Fibrella aestuarina BUZ 2: one gene and its partner. Each later gene encodes a partner of the first gene's protein in a complex. Links are inferred from orthologs where the notes say so. Each region holds a gene or a part of one and is shown in the gene's direction. Other genes may lie near its edges. The genes, in order: mnmE and mnmG.

What was found.
Region 2: the proteins of mnmE (region 1) and mnmG are in contact, whole or in part, in a solved structure (PDB 9HIP), measured with the Escherichia coli proteins. The link is inferred for Fibrella aestuarina BUZ 2 from one-to-one orthologs.

Annotation. Positions count from the first base shown.
Region 1 is NC_020054.1:2,731,509-2,740,660, reverse strand. The notes cover bases 2,242-5,204. They hold mnmE (tRNA uridine-5-carboxymethylaminomethyl(34) synthesis GTPase MnmE), read left to right. Parts: upstream 2,242-3,020; coding sequence 3,021-4,388; downstream 4,389-5,204. Other genes in these bases: FAES_RS11175 (ABC transporter ATP-binding protein), read right to left, coding at 4,813-5,204; FAES_RS11185 (oxygenase MpaB family protein), read left to right, coding at 2,242-2,938. In the rest of the region: FAES_RS11200 (WapI family immunity protein), read right to left, coding at 1-426; FAES_RS11195 (response regulator), read left to right, coding at 643-1,023; FAES_RS11190 (MBL fold metallo-hydrolase), read left to right, coding at 1,100-1,861; more of FAES_RS11185, read left to right, coding at 1,901-2,241; more of FAES_RS11175, read right to left, coding at 5,205-5,481; FAES_RS11170 (four helix bundle protein), read right to left, coding at 5,538-5,915; FAES_RS11165 (ABC transporter permease), read right to left, coding at 5,969-7,219; FAES_RS11160 (efflux RND transporter periplasmic adaptor subunit), read right to left, coding at 7,311-8,465; FAES_RS11155 (TolC family protein), read right to left, coding at 8,407-9,152. UniProt on the Escherichia coli protein: Exhibits a very high intrinsic GTPase hydrolysis rate. Involved in the addition of a carboxymethylaminomethyl (cmnm) group at the wobble position (U34) of certain tRNAs, forming tRNA-cmnm(5)s(2)U34.
Region 2 is NC_020054.1:594,132-603,310, forward strand. The notes cover bases 2,039-5,028. They hold mnmG (tRNA uridine-5-carboxymethylaminomethyl(34) synthesis enzyme MnmG), read left to right. Parts: upstream 2,039-2,589; coding sequence 2,590-4,467; downstream 4,468-5,028. Other genes in these bases: FAES_RS02290 (DUF4175 family protein), read left to right, coding at 2,039-2,544; FAES_RS02300 (class I SAM-dependent methyltransferase), read left to right, coding at 4,470-5,028. Also shown: more of FAES_RS02290, read left to right, coding at 1-2,038; more of FAES_RS02300, read left to right, coding at 5,029-5,351; FAES_RS02305 (Ig-like domain-containing domain), read left to right, coding at 5,332-6,990; FAES_RS02310 (tetratricopeptide repeat protein), read left to right, coding at 7,448-9,179. UniProt on the Escherichia coli protein: NAD-binding protein involved in the addition of a carboxymethylaminomethyl (cmnm) group at the wobble position (U34) of certain tRNAs, forming tRNA-cmnm(5)s(2)U34.

The DNA of each region.
Region 1 (9,152 bases):
AAACTTGTCGAGCTGACGGGCCAGATCGCCGATGGCCTGCCGCAGTTCGTCTTTGTTGGGCGTCACGGGAAGCCAATAGGGCCGGGTATCGTCGTCGTGCCAGGCAGGGGTGGCGTTGTCGCTCATGCGAATGCGGAACACGTAATGTTCCTTCCCGTCCGACAGATTGCAAAAACTTAGCGTAGGTTCAATGAAGGTCAACTTGGGAGCCAGTTCGGCGTTGTCGATCACCGATTGCATCCAGTCGTGGAGCATTTCCAATTCCCAGGTCGACAGAAACGTTAGCGTACGGGTCGATTGCTGCTCGCCCTCCTTTGTTACCAAACTGACGATTAACCAATTACGATCCAGAAAATCAGCCGAATCACTATACTCATAGTCGAGTATATTCAGTTCAAAATTACCCTGAGGCCCAGTTAGTTTCATAGTCGTTGATTACACAAAGAGGCCGGTTTCACCCGTTGTTTGTTGCCCACAGATAAAACCGATAAATACGATAGGCAAGCCAGATAAAGTTAGCCAAAGCACGCCGCAATAGCTACCCGTGTAGCGAAAATTTATCCCGCTGATTTTAAACTGGGGTGGCGGTGGTTGGTCTTTTTGCGTTAATTTCACCGACCTAAAACAGACCTTTTTACCCGTATGGCATCCTCGAAGCGCGTCCTGATCGCCGAAGACAGTTCCGTTATTCAAAACCTGGCCCGCAAAATTCTGGAGTTTCAGAACTACGACATCACGGCGGTAAAGAATGGGGAGCAGGTCATGCAAATTCTTGACAAAGAGGACTTCTCGATTCTGCTGCTCGACATCAACATGCCCGTTATGGATGGCATGGAGTGCGTTCGGCAGGTACGTGCCCTTAGCGACCAAACGAAGGCGAATATCCCCGTTGTCGCCATCACTGGCAACGCCCGCAACTACACCGAGGAAGAGTTCAAGGCAGCCGGTTTCAACGATGTGCTGGTGAAACCGCTCAATTTTGACCGCCTTGTTGAAGTCGTCAACCACCTAACTGATAAATAAAGAGTGAAAGAAGAAAGAGTGAAAGAGTGCTGCCTGACGTCTTTCGCTCTTTCGCTCTTTCACACTTTCACTCTTTATGCGCATCACCCTCCTCGGCACGGGCACGTCATCGGGTGTTCCGCTGATCGGCTGTCAGTGTCCCGTGTGTCGGTCGGTCGACTTTCGCGACAAACGACTCCGCACGTCGGTTCATATTGCCGTAGCAGGGAAAAGCTTCGTGATCGATACCGGGCCTGATTTTCGGCAGCAGGTGCTGCGCCTGGGCCTGCTGACCCTCGACGCCGTTCTTTTCACGCACGAACACAAAGACCACACCGCCGGTCTCGACGAGGTGCGGGCCTACAACTTCCGGTCGGGGCAGGATATGCCCATCTATGCCCGGGAGAGTGTGTTGCAGCAGCTGGAGCGCGAGTTTGCCTACATCTTTGCCGAATTCAGGTATCCCGGCGTTCCCCGCATCACTACCCACGTGATCCGCAATGAGCCGTTCGAGGTGCAGGGTGTCCCGATTCTACCCATCGAGGTGATGCACCACAAACTGCCGGTTTTCGGTTTCCGCATCGGCGATTTTACGTACCTGACTGACCTTAATTACATCAGCGACAGCGAGCTGGAGAAAGTGCGCGGCACTCGGGTGCTGATGCTCGACGCCCTTCGGCTCGAACCACACCTGTCGCATTTCACGCTGGCCGAGGCGCTGGCTCTGGTGGAACGGATACAGCCCGAACGAACGTACCTGACACACATCAGCCATCAGATGGGCCTGCACCGCGAGGTCAACCAGACCCTCCCCGAGGGCGTGCGGCTCGGCTACGATGGCCTGCAAATCAACCTGTAGGAACGGCAACCCATCCACCGTTCGCGTTGTTGTACCGGTATGATCGCCATCAAACCGACCCGCGTTTTTACGGATGCCCAACTGGCTAATGCCCGGTTGCAGGGCGACCCACCCGCCGATGCCGTTATTGCCGCCGTAGCCGCGCAGGGGCACCACCCGGCCGTGGGGCAGTTGATGCGCTGGCTGGCTAATACTGATACCGTTGACACAGCTGATCAACCCGAGGCCGTGCGGCAATTTTTTGTCGATTACGCACACCTGCCCGCTTGGGCCGACGGGAAGCGCATGCAGCGGGGCATGGCGTTTTTTCAGCGACATGCCGGTGCCATTGGCCTTGCGCTGGGTACGTTGTCGCTACCCTACACGTACCTGGGTGCCAACGGCATTCAGTTGCTCTGGCTCACCGAACGCATCAAGACCGACACACCGCGCCGCCTTCAGGAAACGGGCGAGTGGGTTTTTGCGGTCAATGAACCCAAAAACTGGCTGCGCCCTTCAACCCACAATGCGCCCCCCAAAGCCGTGGCCTACACCCTGAAAATCAGACTAATCCACGCCGCTGCCCGCTGGTACGCCTATCAGGCTAATACCAACGGCGTGCCGCGCTGGAACGAGGCCTGGGGCGTACCGGTCTGCCAGGAAGACATGGTCGGCACGATGGGCGCCTTCAGCTACATCGTGCTGCGGGGGCTGCGCAAAATGGGCGTACCCATGACCGAGGCCGACGAGGAAGATTATTTGCACCACATCAACGTAATCGGCTTTATCAACGGGGTATCTGACGAACTCCTCCCCCGCAACTTGCGCGAGGCCTTTCACCTCGACAAGCTCATTGCGCGGCGGCAGTTTGCCGCCTCAGAGGCGGGGCGGGGCCTGACCAAAGCGCTGCTCGATGCCATCGCAACAATCAGCGGTAACCCGTCGACGCGGAACCTCGCGGCCGCTCAAATGCGTTTTTTCCTCGGCTCCGATCATGCCGACGCGCTGGGCATCCCCAACGTACCGGTCGAAGAGTCGCTGGTGGGAGTGGTCAACCGACTTCCTATCTTCCCCAAACTGATACCAAAAACAGTGTGAGGTCCAACGTCCAATGTGCAACGTCTACTATGACGTGACGTACAACCTTGGACATTGGACGTTGAACCTAAAACTTATTTTGATCCACCAACTCGAACCTATTGCGGCGCTGGCTACGGCCCCCGGCATTGGGGCTATCGCCGTCGTGCGCGTGTCGGGCGACGGCGCTATTGACCTGACGGCCCGGCTGTTTCGGGGCAAAGACCTCACGCAGCAACCAAGCCATACGGCCCATTTCGGCACGTTTCGTACGGCAGCCGGCCTACTGATCGACGAAGTGCTCGTCACGGTGTTCCGCAGCCCAAGTTCCTTTACCAAAGAAGATGTGGTCGAGATTTCGTGCCACGGCTCGGAATACATCATCCGGCAGATCCTGACCGAGCTCACGCAGGCGGGCGCCCGGCTGGCCAAACCCGGCGAGTTTACCCAACGCGCCTTCCTGAATGGGCAGTTCGACCTGGTGCAGGCCGAAGCCGTAGCCGACGTGATTGCGGCCGACTCGGCGGCGAGCCATCGGGCGGCGCTGAGTCAGCTACGGGGTGGTTTTTCAAAGCAGTTGAAAGACCTGCGCCAGCAACTGATCGACTTTGTAGCGCTGGTTGAGCTGGAACTGGATTTCGGCGAAGAAGACGTCGAGTTTGCCAAGCGCGATCAGCTCCGGCAACTGATGCAGGCTATCCGGGCAGTTGTTCAGCCGCTGATCGAGTCGTTCTCGGCGGGTAACGTCATCAAGAACGGCGTTCCGACGGTGATCGTCGGCAAACCCAACGCGGGCAAATCGACGCTGCTCAACGCGTTGTTGAACGAAGAAAAGGCGATTGTTTCCGACATTCCCGGCACCACCCGCGACGTCATCGAGGACGAACTTTTCATCGACGGCATCCGGTTCCGGCTGATCGACACGGCGGGCCTCCGCGACACCACCGATACGATCGAAGCAATTGGCGTGGAACGTACCCGGCAGCAGATCGAGAAAGCCGCGCTGGTCGTCTACCTGTTCGATGGTAGCACCACCACACCCGATGAATTACAGGACATGGTAGCCGAGCTGAACAGGTCGGGCAAACCGTATGTGCTGGTTGGCAACAAAGCCGACGCAACGTCGGATGCCAACCGGCAGGCGTTGAGCGACAATCAGCCTGTTTTGTGGATATCGGCCAAAGATGCACAGATCGACGCGCTGAAAGTGGCTCTATCGGCACAGGCACGGGGCAATACCGCCATGCAGACGGGTAGCGCGGTCGTGACGAACGCACGTCATTTGCAGCACTTGCTGGCCACCGATGAAGCCATTGCCCGCGCCCTGAGCGCACTCGACGCAGGTACGTCGGCCGATTGGCTGGCGATGGATCTGCGCGTGGCCCTGCGCGAGTTGGGCGAGCTCACCGGCGAAGTGACTACCGACGATCTGCTCGACTCAATTTTCAGCCGGTTTTGCATTGGCAAGTAGCAATTAATCAGCGACTCACTTTACACTCAGCACCGATCAGCCAAAGATGACGCTAGTGACCAAAAGGATGAGTGAACTGCTTAGAACTGTGGCGATCAGTGCAACGACACTCCAGGTAAGTGTATTTACCCAATCAAACGAGTGCGTAAAGGTGTTAGCAGGATAAGAACGCGTGAGTTTCATGGTAATTTTAGCGCATTATACGTAGTGATAATCCTTAGACTTTGCCCCTAACACATGGTCACATCTTCATCGCTTTTTACTTACTTTTTTATAGGGACTTTTAAGTAAGTCTTTTGTAACCACGTACTTACGACGTGCAGTTGACTATACTAACGGTGTTGCGCGCAGTACGGATGTTTGTATTTATAACTATTTGTAAAAAATATTTTATCGATCAAATAAATTCGGTAACTCAATCGGCCTATGCTTTTACAATCTGCCCGTCTGACATCTCGATAATCCGGTCTGTGCCGGCCGCAAAGTCGGGGTCGTGCGTAACGGCAATGATGGTCTGCCCCTGGGCGGCCAGATCACGAAAAATACCGAATACATTATTCGTATTAGCCTTGTCCAGGTTACCGGTGGGTTCGTCGCCCATGATGATGGTAGGGTCGTTGACCATCGCGCGGGCAATAGCCACCCGCTGCTGCTGCCCACCCGATAGCTTGCTGGTTGGTTTACGGGCGTAATCAGCCATGCCCACCAGCCGGAGTTTCTGCATAGCCCGTTCTTCGATCTCACCTGCCGTGTATTTGCCCAGTTTCAGGGCGGGCAGCATCACGTTTTGCAGGGCGGTGAATTCGGGTAGTAGAAAATGAAATTGAAACACGAAGCCCAGGTGTTCGTTCCGGAAATGCGCCAGAAAATCCTGGCTACGGCCGGTCAGCAACGTACCGGCCAATTCAATCTGCCCCTCGTAGTCGGTATCCATCGTTGAGAGCAGGTACAGCAGCGTCGATTTGCCACAACCCGATTTGCCTACGATCGAGACAAACTCACCCTGTTGTATATCAAACGTAATGTCGTTCAACACCCGAAACTTCTCGGGATCATAGAAGTACTTATTCAGATGCCGGGCCGAGAGAACCATCTTTAAAATGATGAGCGATGAATGATAAATGATGAATGCTGGCTTTCGTGGCGACATCACGGCTTTCCTGTAGCCATACGCTTCTTTTTGGTAAGTATAGAGCTTCGGAGCAACCGCATCACCTCTTCCGCATCACTGCGAATCGACTCATACTCACTTGCTGACAGGTAGCTCGTCCGAAACAAGAGTTCGAGCCAATACAACGTTTCGGCTGTTTCTTTTTGCGCAACCCCTAGCTTATGCACAAAATCCTGTCCGGTCTCAGCGTTGGCTGCTTCACAAACCATCGCCCCCGGATTCGTACCAGCTCGCAACACTTGCTTACTCAGCACATGTTCAGCCTTTGTCTCTTTGAGATACCGAGCTAAATTGACAACACGGATAGCCATGTTCATTGTCTTCTCTCGGAGTGGATCACGCTGTTCCTTTTTCATTACTCATCCGTTTATTCCTCATTCATCACTTATCATTCATCAATTCCCCATTTCTATCCGCGGAGAATTGCCACCGGGTCTACTTTGGCGGCTTTGCGGGAGGGGAAATAACCTGCCAGCACGGTGGTGATGATACCAAACAGCAGGCCGTTGATGTAGTACTTCGGCTCGAAAATAACCGGGAACGTTTTCATGCTTAGAAAATCGCCCGCGTCGAACGGCGTAATCGACAGCAGGTAGCTGAGGCAAAAGCCGATACCCAGCCCCAGCAGCCCGCCCGACAGCCCAATAAACAGGGCCTGAAGCAGAAAAATAGCCACAATATCGTGTCCCTCGAAGCCGGTCGCCTTTAGAATCGCAATGTCTTTGATTTTGTTGACGACGGTCATGTTCATGATGTTGTAGATGCCGAAACCCGCCACCACCAGCAGGGTGATCGACACCACGTAGGTGAGCATGTTCCTGATTTTTTCGCCCGCCAGAATGGCGGCGTTGGCTGTAGCCCAGTCTTCGGCGTGATACCCATACTGCGTTTGCAGCCGCCGACCGAGCGGAATGGCCTGCATGGGATCGAGCATCTTCACGTGGATATCGGTGATGTAGCTGGGATCTTTGCCGAGCAGTTCCTGCACAGTGGGCAGGTTGGCGTAGCTTTTCGTGTTGTCGATGGTACCAATGCCAAAGCCGAACGTACCCACCACCCGCAACACCCGCGTGGTGCCGGTAGGCGTTGTCACGGTCACCTTATCGCCGGTCACGACATTCAGCTTGCGGGCCAGCGTGGTGCCCATAATCAGCCCGTCGGGGTTACTGCGCAGGGCGTTGACGCTCCCCGATTTCAGTCGGCTTTTCAGGCCATACAGCCGGTCTTCGCGCGCAATGTCGACGCCCGAAATCGTGCCCGATAGCTGGATGGGGCCATTGTTGTAGAAGGCCTGCGTCGCCACCTGCGGCGAAACACCCAGCACCCCGCTTTGGCGCTCGATGCGGTTGGCGATGGTCAGCCCGTTTTTGATGCGTGCCAGTTCGTTTTTTGGTTTCTGGTGGTGGGTGACGTTGAAGCCACCGGGGCGCAGCTGATCGATCAGGCTGGGTCGCTGGGTATTGACTTCGTTGTATAGCCGAATGTGCGGGCTGGCGTCGAGGGCCGAGTCTTCCAGAAACTGGTTGACGCCCTGCATGAACGAAATCATGGTGATGAACATGGCAATGCCAAACGTCACGCCCAGCATGGCGATGAGCGTCTGCCGTTTTTTGGCCAGCAGATGCGTTTGGGCGATTTGAGCAGCAATGCGAAGATTCATAGGGAGCGAATGAGTGAATGGGCGGAAGAGTGAATGAGTGATAGCAATACCCGGAACGTACCTGCGGAGGCCTTTGCACTCATTCGCTCTTTCACTCTTTACTAATCAGTGTCGTGTTCTCCGTCAGGCCGCCTTTCACTTCGACTAGATCAAAGTTTTCGGCGCCTTTTCGGAAGCGGATTTTCTGCGGTTTTCCGGCCTGGTCGATCCAGACACTGTCGGTACCGACCACGTAGGTTTTCGGAATGGTCAGCACGCGCCGATGCTGGTTGATGATGATATTCGCTTCCAGCGTTAGTCCGTAATAGGCGTCGGGCTGCCCGTCGGAGAATTCGGCATCGACCCGAAACGATTGATCCGCGCGGTTTAGCTTGGGATACACCTTCGTCACGCGGGCCTTAAACACGCGGTCGCCGTAGGCATCGGTTTTCAAGAGCACCTCCTGACCGGCCCGTAGCCGTCCGAAATCACTTTCATCGACCGACAATTGGGCATACAGGCGGCGACCACTGCCCAGCAGGGCCAGTTGATCGCCGGGCCGAACCAGTTCGCCGGGGTCTTTGTAGACCTCGTATACCTTGCCGTCCACGAAACTGCGGATACGGGTATTCTGGCCTGCCACTTCAGTCGTCACCAGTTGGCTCCGGCTGTTGGCCACGTCGACGCCCAGTTGGTTCCGGGTACGTTGCAGCGTATTCTGCTGGGCCCGCAAGGTATTTTGCGCCAGCGTGTAGTTCAGCTCGGCCCGTTCGAGTTCGGCGCGGGAGGTAGCGTTCTGGGCGTATAATTCACGAAACCGAACGTAGTTGACCGAATCGTTACGCAGCCGGGTACGGGCGTTGTGTACCCCATTTTCCAGTTCGGCCAGCACTGGTGAATCGCGTTGCAAATTGGCCTGCGACTGCCGCAGTACCGCCGCGGCGGCCTGCCGACGGGCTTCTTCGGTGGCGCTTTCGAGCACAAACAGGAGCTGGCCTTTCCGCACGGTATCCCCTTCGTTCACCAGCCGCTGTTGCAGCGTCCCGTCGGCGTCGGCCCGCAGGATGTATTCATCGCGGGGCAACACATTACCCGAAGCATACACCGCTTCGGTAAGGTCGTTGTAGGCCGGGCGGGTGGTTTCCTGACGAGGTTGACAGCCGGACAACAACGCCAAAAAGACAAACCCATGCGTGATCAGGTGGGGCTTACTGCCCAAACCGAATCTGCCAGAGGGTCTGGTTAATAAACAGGGTCGAGAGCGCATTCAGGTAGCGATTTTGTGCCGTCAAGGTTTCGTTAAACACGTTCAGATACTGGTCATAGGCAAACAGCCCCGACCGGTATTTGACAAGGGCGATCTGTACATTCTGGCGGCTTAGTTCGTCATTTTGCCGGTTCAGTTCGAGCGAGCGCAAGGCCTGATCATACGCCTGCCGGATATCGTCGGTATCGGTTTGCTGACGGTGCTGCTCGTAGGCCAATTGCGATTCGGCCAGTTGCACTAGCAGCCGCGCCCGAGCCAGGTTACCCTGTCGCAGGCCACCCGTGTAGAGCGGCAGATTGAACTGCACACCCACCACGCCAATCTCGAACCACCGCTGCGACACATTCAGAAAATTGAACTGATCGCGCTGCGCCTGCTGCGAGTAGCGCCCGTAGGCAGCCAGTGTAGGCCAGAACGCCAGTTGTTCCCGGCCGATCTGCCTCCGGGCCAGGTCGAGTTGAGCGCGGCGCATGCTGAGCTGCGGTCGGTCGAGGGAGGTAGCGTCGGGGAGTGGGCCAGGCGCTTGGGAAGCTTTCAACAAGTCGTCGGTTAACAGCAGGCTGTCGGTCGGGGCCAGACCCAGCAGCAGCTTTAACTGCGCCAGATTACGACCATAGCTTAACTGATTCTGTGACAGCACGTCGGCGGTCGTGAGCTGCACCTGCCGGATGCGGTTGTATTCGAGGG
Region 2 (9,179 bases), 2.1 Mb from region 1 along the record:
AAACTGGAAGCCGCTGGATTCAGCTCACCCAGCTACGAACTCGAACTGCTTGACCGGCCGTCGGTCTTGTCGTTTGACGTTTTCTTAACGTACCCAGCCTATCTGGGCAAACCCGCTGAACAACTGTCGAACGTTGGCAATCTGTTGGTGCCGGAAGGCACGTCGATCCGTTGGAAGTTCCTGGCCGATCATGCCGACTCGTTGGCGGTACGTTTCGTACCAGGTAACACGGTGCGCGCTCAGGAAACGGAGACTAATGCGTTCGGGCTTACGCACCGTGCCACTCAGTCAGGTACGTATTCGCTGAACCTGATGAACAGCCACGCCCGTAATGGGGGAGACCTGACCTATGCGATTCAAGTTATCCCGGATCGGTATCCACAGATCAGTTTGCAGAAAACGCAGGATTCCGTTGCCTACAATTTTATTGGGCTTTACGGCCTTATTACCGACGACTATGGCTTCTCGAATTTGAAATTAGTCGCTACGGTTACGCGGGCAGGTTCACCCGCGAAGCAGACGTTTACACGGCCTATCTCGATCAATACAGGCACCACGTCGCAGAATTACGTTTACAACTGGGCATTAGATAGCCTGAAGCTTCAGCCTAGCGACAAGATTGATTACTACGTGCAGGTGGCCGATAATGACGGCGTACATGGTCCTAAAACGACCCGTTCGGCCGTTATGACCTTCGCCGTGCCTTCAGTCGATCAGTTGCAAAAACAGGTTGATCAGTCTGCCGAAAAAACAGAGCAACAGATGCAGGAGGCGCTCAACACAGCTCAACAGATCAAGAAAGAATTGAACGAGTTGGAAGAGCGGCTTCGCACGAAGAAATCGTCTGATTTTCAGGACAAAAAGCAGCTACAGGATATTCTTCAGAAACGTGAGGAGTTGATGCAAGAGATTGAAAAGCTACAGCAGCAATTCCAGAAAACGCAGGATACGCAGCAACGCATGAATCCACAGCAACAGGAAAGCCTGAAGCAGAAGATGGAACAGTTGCAGAAGTTGCTGGAAAACATGGTTGACCCTGAATCGAAAAAGCTATACGAAGAGCTTAAGCAGATGATGGAGAAAAAGCAGGACGAGCGCGCTTCGGAGTTAATGAACAAATTGAATCGGAAGGAACGCAACCTCGAAAAAGAGCTTGACCGTGCCCTCAAGATGTTCAAGCAGATGCAACAGAATCAGAAGTTTGAGAACGCGATCAAACAACTTGAACAGCAGGCCGATAAGCAGGATAAACTGGCTGAGCAAAACGCGAAGGAGGAAGCAAAGAAAGATCCGGCCGACTTGGAGAAGCAGAAGCAAGAGCAACAGAAGGCAGAGGAGGACTTTAAAAAGCTGATGGAACAGCTCGAGAAAATGCAGCAGGAAGCCGAGAAAGAGAAACTTCAGGCTCCCGATAAGCAGGAAAATGAGCAGTCAGAAATCCAGAAGCAGATGGAGCAATCGAAGCAGGAGCTGGATAAAAAGGATCAAAAGAACGCGTCAAAATCACAGCAGAAAACGTCGAAATCGATGCGCAATATGGCCAAGTCGATGTCGGAGTCGATGGAAGGCATGGACATGAAGAGCATGTCGGAGAACCTGGATGACCTGCGCAATTTGCTCGACAACCTGATCTCACTTTCCTTTTCGCAAGAGCGGCTGATGCGTGATTTCCGGAGCATGAGCCTGCAAGATCCGCGGGTGCTCAAGCTGTCGCAGGAACAGGTCCGTTTGCAGGATAACGCCAAAGTCATTGAAGACAGCTTGAACTCATTGGCTAAACGCGAGCCGCAAATTCAGTCTTTTGTGACGCGCGAACTCACCAATATGCGCTATTACATGGATGAGAGTTCACGTTTCCTGAAGGAGCGTAAGTTGAGTTATGCCTCTGCCCGTCAGCAATCGGCTATGACGTCGATTAACAACTTGTCCTTGATGTTGAATGATGCCTTCAAGCAAATGCAGGATCAGATGAACGCTATGTCAATGCCGGGCTCTGGTAAAAGCAAGGGGAAAAGCAAAGGTAGTCAGCCAATGCCGGGCATCGGTGAGCAGCAACAACAGCTGAATGAACGCATGCAGCAGCTATCACAAAGTGGCAAATCGGGGCGTGCTTTGTCTGAGGAATTATCTCAATTGGCCGCTGAGCAAAGTGCATTGCGTGATATGTTGAAGCAGTTGCAGGAAAAGGCGAAAGGAACCGAAGCAGGCAAATCGCAGGCTCAGCAAGTCGAAGATTTGCAGAAGAAAATGGAGGAGACCGAAACTGATTTGGTTAATAAGCGGCTAAACCCATCGGTCATCAACCGGCAAAAAGATGTCCTGACCCGCCTGCTTGAATCGGAGAAAGCGTTGCGCCAACAAGAAGAGGATCCAAAACGTCAGGCAGAAGCGGCTAAACAACAGAAAGTTAGTCAGCCTTCGTTTGTGTTGCCCGACTCACAGAATCGTTCTCGTCAAGTTGAAGCATTGCGAACTGTTTCACCAGCTTATAACTTATTCTATAAGCGTGAGTCGAACCGTTATTTGCAAAAGCTCACCAAGTGAGTTTTGTGAAAAGTTTCCACGTGAAACATTTTTAGATTTTCCACAATGTTCAATACGTACGATGTCATCGTAGTAGGAGCAGGGCATGCCGGTTGTGAAGCTGCTCATGCCGCGGGAACCATGGGTTCTTCGGTGCTTCTGATTACCATGAACATGCAAACCATCGCACAGATGTCGTGTAACCCCGCTATGGGTGGAGTTGCCAAAGGACAAATCGTGCGAGAGATTGATGCCCTCGGCGGACAGTCAGGTATTATCAGCGACAAAACGATGATTCAGTTTCGCATGCTGAATCGGTCAAAAGGGCCTGCCATGTGGAGCCCGCGTTGTCAAAGCGACCGGATGCTGTTTGCGCAGGAATGGCGCGATACGCTCGAACGAAACCCGAACGTCGATTTTTGGCAGGATACGGTCAACGAAATTCTCGTTAAAGATGGCCGCGTGACTGGCGTGAAAACGGCAATGGGTGTCGAGATTATGGCCAAAACAGTTGTGCTCACCAACGGTACATTTCTGAACGGACGCATGTTCATCGGCGAAAAAACGTTTGGTGGCGGCCGTACAGGCGAACGGTCAGCAACTGGTTTAACGGAGCAGTTAGTTCAACTAGGCTTCGAATCAGGCCGGATGAAAACCGGAACGCCCCCTCGAATTGACGGCCGAAGCCTCGATTATAGCCGTATGGAAGAACAGCCGGGCGACGAAATTCCCGGCAAATTTTCTTACACGGATACTGTACCACTGACCAAACAACGGTCGTGTTGGATCACCTATACCGAACAAGGTGTACATGACGTACTGAAAGAAGGCTTCGAACAATCGCCCATGTTTACCGGGCGAATCAAGGGTTTAGGGCCGCGTTATTGCCCATCAATCGAAGACAAAATCAATCGCTTTGCAGACAAAGATCGCCATCAGATCTTCGTGGAACCCGAAGGCTGGAACACGGTCGAGGTTTATGTAAACGGGTTTTCGACCTCATTGCCGGAGGTGATACAGTACAGGGCGTTAACGAAAATCGCCGGATTTGAGAATGCAAAAATGTTCCGACCGGGCTATGCAGTCGAGTATGATTTCTTCCCACCGACTCAACTCAAGCCCACACTCGAAACACATATCGTTGCGAATCTCTTCTTTGCCGGGCAGATTAACGGAACAACGGGCTACGAAGAAGCGGCTTGCCAAGGCTTGATGGCTGGCATCAATGCACATCAAAATGCGCATGAAGAAAAGCCCTTCACAGTAGGCCGGTCAGAAGGGTACATCGGGGTGTTGATCGACGATCTGATTACAAAAGGGACCGAAGAGCCATACCGCATGTTCACATCGCGCGCTGAATTCCGCACCCTGCTGCGGCAAGACAATGCCGACCTGCGACTGACGGAAAAAGGTTACAGTATCGGCTTAGCCAGTGAAGACCGGGTGGAACGTACCCGGGCTAAACAGGCAGCAGTTGAGTCGCTAAGACAAGAACTGCGCGACATCAAACTTCGGCCCGACGAAGTCAACGGCTGGCTGGAAAGTAAAAACTCGTCGGCTCTTCGCGAAAAGGCACCGCTTTACAATCTGGTTAAGCGCCCAGAACTCGACACCGACGACATCGCGGAATTGATTGAGATGGCCTACGAAAAAACAGATGGAGCCGCAGCGGTCTTGCTTTCACGCGACGTTTTGGAACAAACGGTCATCGAAGTGAAGTACGACGATTATCTGGCCAGAGAACGTGAGAACGCGGCCAAGCTCAGTCGCTGGGAAAACCTGGACATACCAGGTACGTTCGACTTTGACAAAGTGAAAGCCTTGTCTTTTGAAGGGCGTGAAAAACTAAAAAAGCTTCGACCCAACACCATCGGTCAGGCTACCCGGATTAGTGGCGTCAGCCCATCCGACATTTCCATTTTGTTAGTTTACATGGGTCGTTGATTGTGGAAGAACTCACCACGTGCCCCGTCTGTGGAGGCGGGGCATTTACACCATACATTACTTGCCAGGATCATCTGGTCAGCCAGCAACCCTTCCAGATTCAGCGCTGCGAGCAGTGCCAGTTGCTCTTCACTAACCCGCGTCCTACACCCGACACTATCGGCTCGTATTACAAATCGGACGCTTACATTTCACACGACGATACCCGCCAAGGGCTGATGGACACCGTGTACCGAATGGTGCGTTCCTACACCTTGCAGGAGAAAGAAAAGCTGATTCGTCGGCTTGCCGGTAGGGTAGGGGCTATGCTTGATTATGGCTGCGGCACGGGTGCCTTCCTAGCACAATGCCAGGAAAAAGGCTGGACAATCACCGGTTACGAACCCGACCCGGATGCTCGCCGTCTCGCTGAGCAACGTACCCAAACGACCGTCTTAAAAGACCTTAATGACATACAGGCCGTTGCAAGCCTCGACGTTATTACGTTGTGGCACGTGCTGGAACACGTGCCTGATCTTCACAGTACACTTGCCCGTTTGGCATCATCGCTACGGTCAGGAGGTGCTTTGGTGATCGCAGTGCCTAATCCAGAATCGGTTGATGCGAAGCAATACGAGACAAATTGGGCTGCCTACGACGTACCCAGACACCTGTACCATTTCACGCCAAAAGTCCTGAAAGCGTTGCTCGGGAAGCACGGTCTTACACTGGAACAACAATTACCCATGCGTTTCGATGCCTACTACATAGCCATGTTGAGCACGCAGCATCGAGACGGGAAAACCAATTATCTTGAAAGCCTGCAACAAGGCTGGCGATCCAATGCGTCGGCTAGTCGCACCGGCAATTACTCAAGCCTGACTTATGTATTCAGAAAACCCTAATCTCAATCATCCTGCTGCTCAATATCGAACGCCCTCTTTGTGGGGCGTTTTCTTGTTACTCTTCATCGCCGTGATGGCCAGCCGCTGTGCGCAGGTAGCCCAACCACCAGGGGGTAAGAAAGACACACTGGCCCCTAAACTGATTGCCAGCATTCCAAAAATGCGAGCTACCAATGTAAAGCCGAAGCAGGTCGAGTTGTATTTTGATGAATACATCAATGCCGAAAATTTTAGCCAGAAAACAATCATCACCCCTGGGAGCGGCATTACGTTCGACAGCCGGATTAAGCCTACCGGCGTGGTACTGATCTTTAATGAACCACTGAAAGACAGTACTACCTACACCATCAGCTTCACGGATGGGATCAAGGATGCGAGCGAACGCAATCCAGCGACTAATCTGAAGTTGGTCTTCAGCACCGGGCCTCAACTAGATTCGCTCAACATTAGTGGACGCGTGACAAACATCCTCAGCGGCACCACAGTGGAAGATGCCTTGGTGGGTCTGTACGCACCCAATGATACGCTCGATGCCCAACGCACAAAGCCCATTTACTACAGCAAAACTGACACATCAGGGTTGTTTTCCATCGAAAATATCAAAGCGGGGGAGTACGATATTCTGGCGTTCACCGATCGAAATTCCAACTTCGTTTTCAATCCGGACAAAGAGGAGATCGGCTTCTATAGCCAGCGAATCAGCCTGACGAAAAACGTGAATGACGTCGCACTGACGCTTTTTCCACAGAACACATCGCCAGTGCGCATTAGTCGAAGTGAGTCCCGATCGGACGCCTATACCATCAATCTAAACAAAGGTATCGCCAGCTATTCTGCTCGTTTTCGCAATTCAGCTGATAGTCTACCGTCGTTCCTGCAAAGCCCAACCCAGGTCAAATTTTTCCGTACCAAGCAGACCACTGATACGCTCTCTATTCAACTTGCGGTGGAGGATTCGCTGGGGCAACGCTATTCGTTACGGCACACCATCAATTTTCGGCAAAAAAGCAAACGCGAAAAACCGGAGGATTTCGTCGTAAAAGTGTCACCGCCAAATAGCGATGCGGTTGAGCCCAACTTTGAGTGGACCGTCTCGTTCAGCAAGCCGGTAAAAACGATTCGGAATGAACAAGTGCAGTTTTCGATCGACAGTCTTAGCACCGCCAATTTGGCTAGCTATACATCGGTACTTGGCCTGAGCGATACCGAACTCAAGACGCAGGTAACGACCAAAGCCAAAAAATTCATTCGAATCAAATGGCAAAAAGACGCCTTCGAAAGTGTGCTAGGCGATACGGTCGCTGTGAATACAATAACGTACCCAATTGTTAACCCAGAGAATTTCGGTATCCTTCGCGGACGCGTTACCACCAAAGAGCCCAACTTCTTTGTAGAACTGGTGGATGAGCGACAAACGGTAATACGTACACTACGAAACACGGCCACTTATGAGTTCAAGAACCTAAAACCGGCCAAGTACCGGCTTCGGCTCATTATCGACCGAAACAACAATGGGAAATGGGATACCGGGCGGTACGATCAGCGTCTACAGCCCGAACCCATCTACTACTATCCCGGCGGCCTGATCAACGTGAAGCAAAACTTTGAATTGGAGGAGATCAACCTGAGCGATCAATAGCCTTTTTAAGCTGTATCGGAAAAGGTCAATAAAAACTCGATTATTAGCCGATTTTGGGTGGAAAAGTAGGTGGAAAAGTAGCGCCTATACGTGGATAACGCTCAAGCTTCATCACCCGAAATGTGAATTACCAGCGCGTTCTTCACATTGGGGCCTTATCCACATCAGGCTGTGTTTAAAATTGGCGCTTCATCAACCGTTCCTGAACAGGTTATCAGCGATGTGAATTGTGGAGAGGTGCTATCCACATATACACCCTGCCAAAATGTGGATATGGTTGATAACTTTATAAAGCCTTGATAGAAACAGGAAAAGACGGTGAATATCTGTTAGATAGGTGTGGAAAACTCAAGCAGGTTGTTCACAGTTGGCATAGAATTTAGTGGATAAAAACCTTGTTCACATATGCACAAGGCTAATACCTACAATAACGTTTTTAAAGAAACTTATTTATAAAATGAAAAATAGGGTGTGTGGAAAGGTGTTGTTGCTTGTCTTGCTGCTGGCTGGCCCCTGGCTGCACGCACAAACCGAACAAGGGTTGGCCGATGAGTACTTTCGAAATGGGGAGTATGAGAAGGCCGCCGCCGAATACGGAAAGCATATTCAGAAAAACGAAGAACAGGGCGGTCCCTCGTGGCCAACGGTGGTCAAGTACATCACCAGCCTGGACCGGGCCAAGAAACGCGACGAGTCAGACCGGCAATTGAAAAAATGGTTGAAGGCTACGGGTAACCTCAAAACCTATGCGTTGGTGCTTACGGGTAGTCAGGCGCAGGAAAAGGGCGATTCCGTAGCGGCCAACAAAAACTTTTCAACGGCTTTTGAAGCGGTTAAGACCAACCCATTGCAAATTACCCGGCTTGGCGAACTGATGACCGACGTTGGCGCGACCAACTGGGCCATCCAATCGTTTGAGCAGGCGCAAAAGGTCGTGGGTGACCCACTGTTGCGGGCAGAAGAGTTAGCGGCGCTCTATCGCGCTAAAAACGACATAAAACGGTGGGTAGAGACCCTGCTGCCGCTCGCCCAACGTCCCGACAAGCGCGAGGCCGTTCAGATCGCTTATCAGGGCGTGATCAACACCCGTGATGAGCCTATCCTTGAGCAGGTGCTTTATGACCGGGTGCAAAAGGAGCCGGAGTCGATCCCGACAAACGACATGCTGACCTGGTACTTTCTACAAAAGCAAAAGTTCAGCCGGGCACTTATGCAGGAGAAAGCCGTCGACAAACGGTTGAAGCTTTCCGGCGCCAAGGTATTTGAGTTGACCAATCTGGCGTTGACCAACCGGGAATACAAAACAGCTATCGACGGCTGCGAGTACATCATCGCCAACTACAGCAACGGCACATTCTACCCCTACGCCCGCCGGATGATCATCAACGCCCGGGAAGAGCAGGTGAAGGCAACGTACCCGATCGATAAAAGTGAGATTCGGAAGTTGATCGGCGATTACCAGCGGATGTTGAATGAGGTGGGCATGACGCCCAAAACGCTGGAGGCGCTCCGTAGCTCAGCCAATTTGTACGCTAACTACCTCGACGAGAAGGACTCAGCCGTGGCTATTCTGGATAAAGCCATCCTGATGGGGAAAACTGATCCGCTATTTGTGGATAAGTGCAAACTTGACAAGGGCGACATTTATCTCCTGAAGAATGAGCCCTGGGAATCAACACTGCTGTATTCGCAAGTGGAAAAGTCGCAGAAGGATGACTTACTGGGTTACGAAGCGAAACTGCGTAACGCCAAACTGCACTACTACAAAGGCGATTTCACGCTGGCTAAATCGGTGCTGGACGTGCTAAAACTGGCCACATCCCGCGAAATCGCCAACGATGCCGAGCAACTGAGCATGCTGATTCTTGACAATACCGGGCTCGATAGCACTGAGAACGCTATGCGCGATTATGCTGCCATTGACCTGCTCTTGTTCCAGAACAAGCTCGACGAAGCCAATACGCAGATCAGCGCCATGCTAAAGAAGTACGACAAGCATACGCTGGCTGATGAATTGCTCTGGTTGCAGTCAAAGATTCTGGTGAAAGAAAACCGGCTCGACGATGCTATTGCCAATCTGCAACAGATCGTCAAATTGTACCCGCTCGATATTCTGGGTGACGATGCGCTGTACGAGGCCGCCAGACTGACCGACGAACGCAAGAAAGACGCGGTAGAGTCGCTGAAAC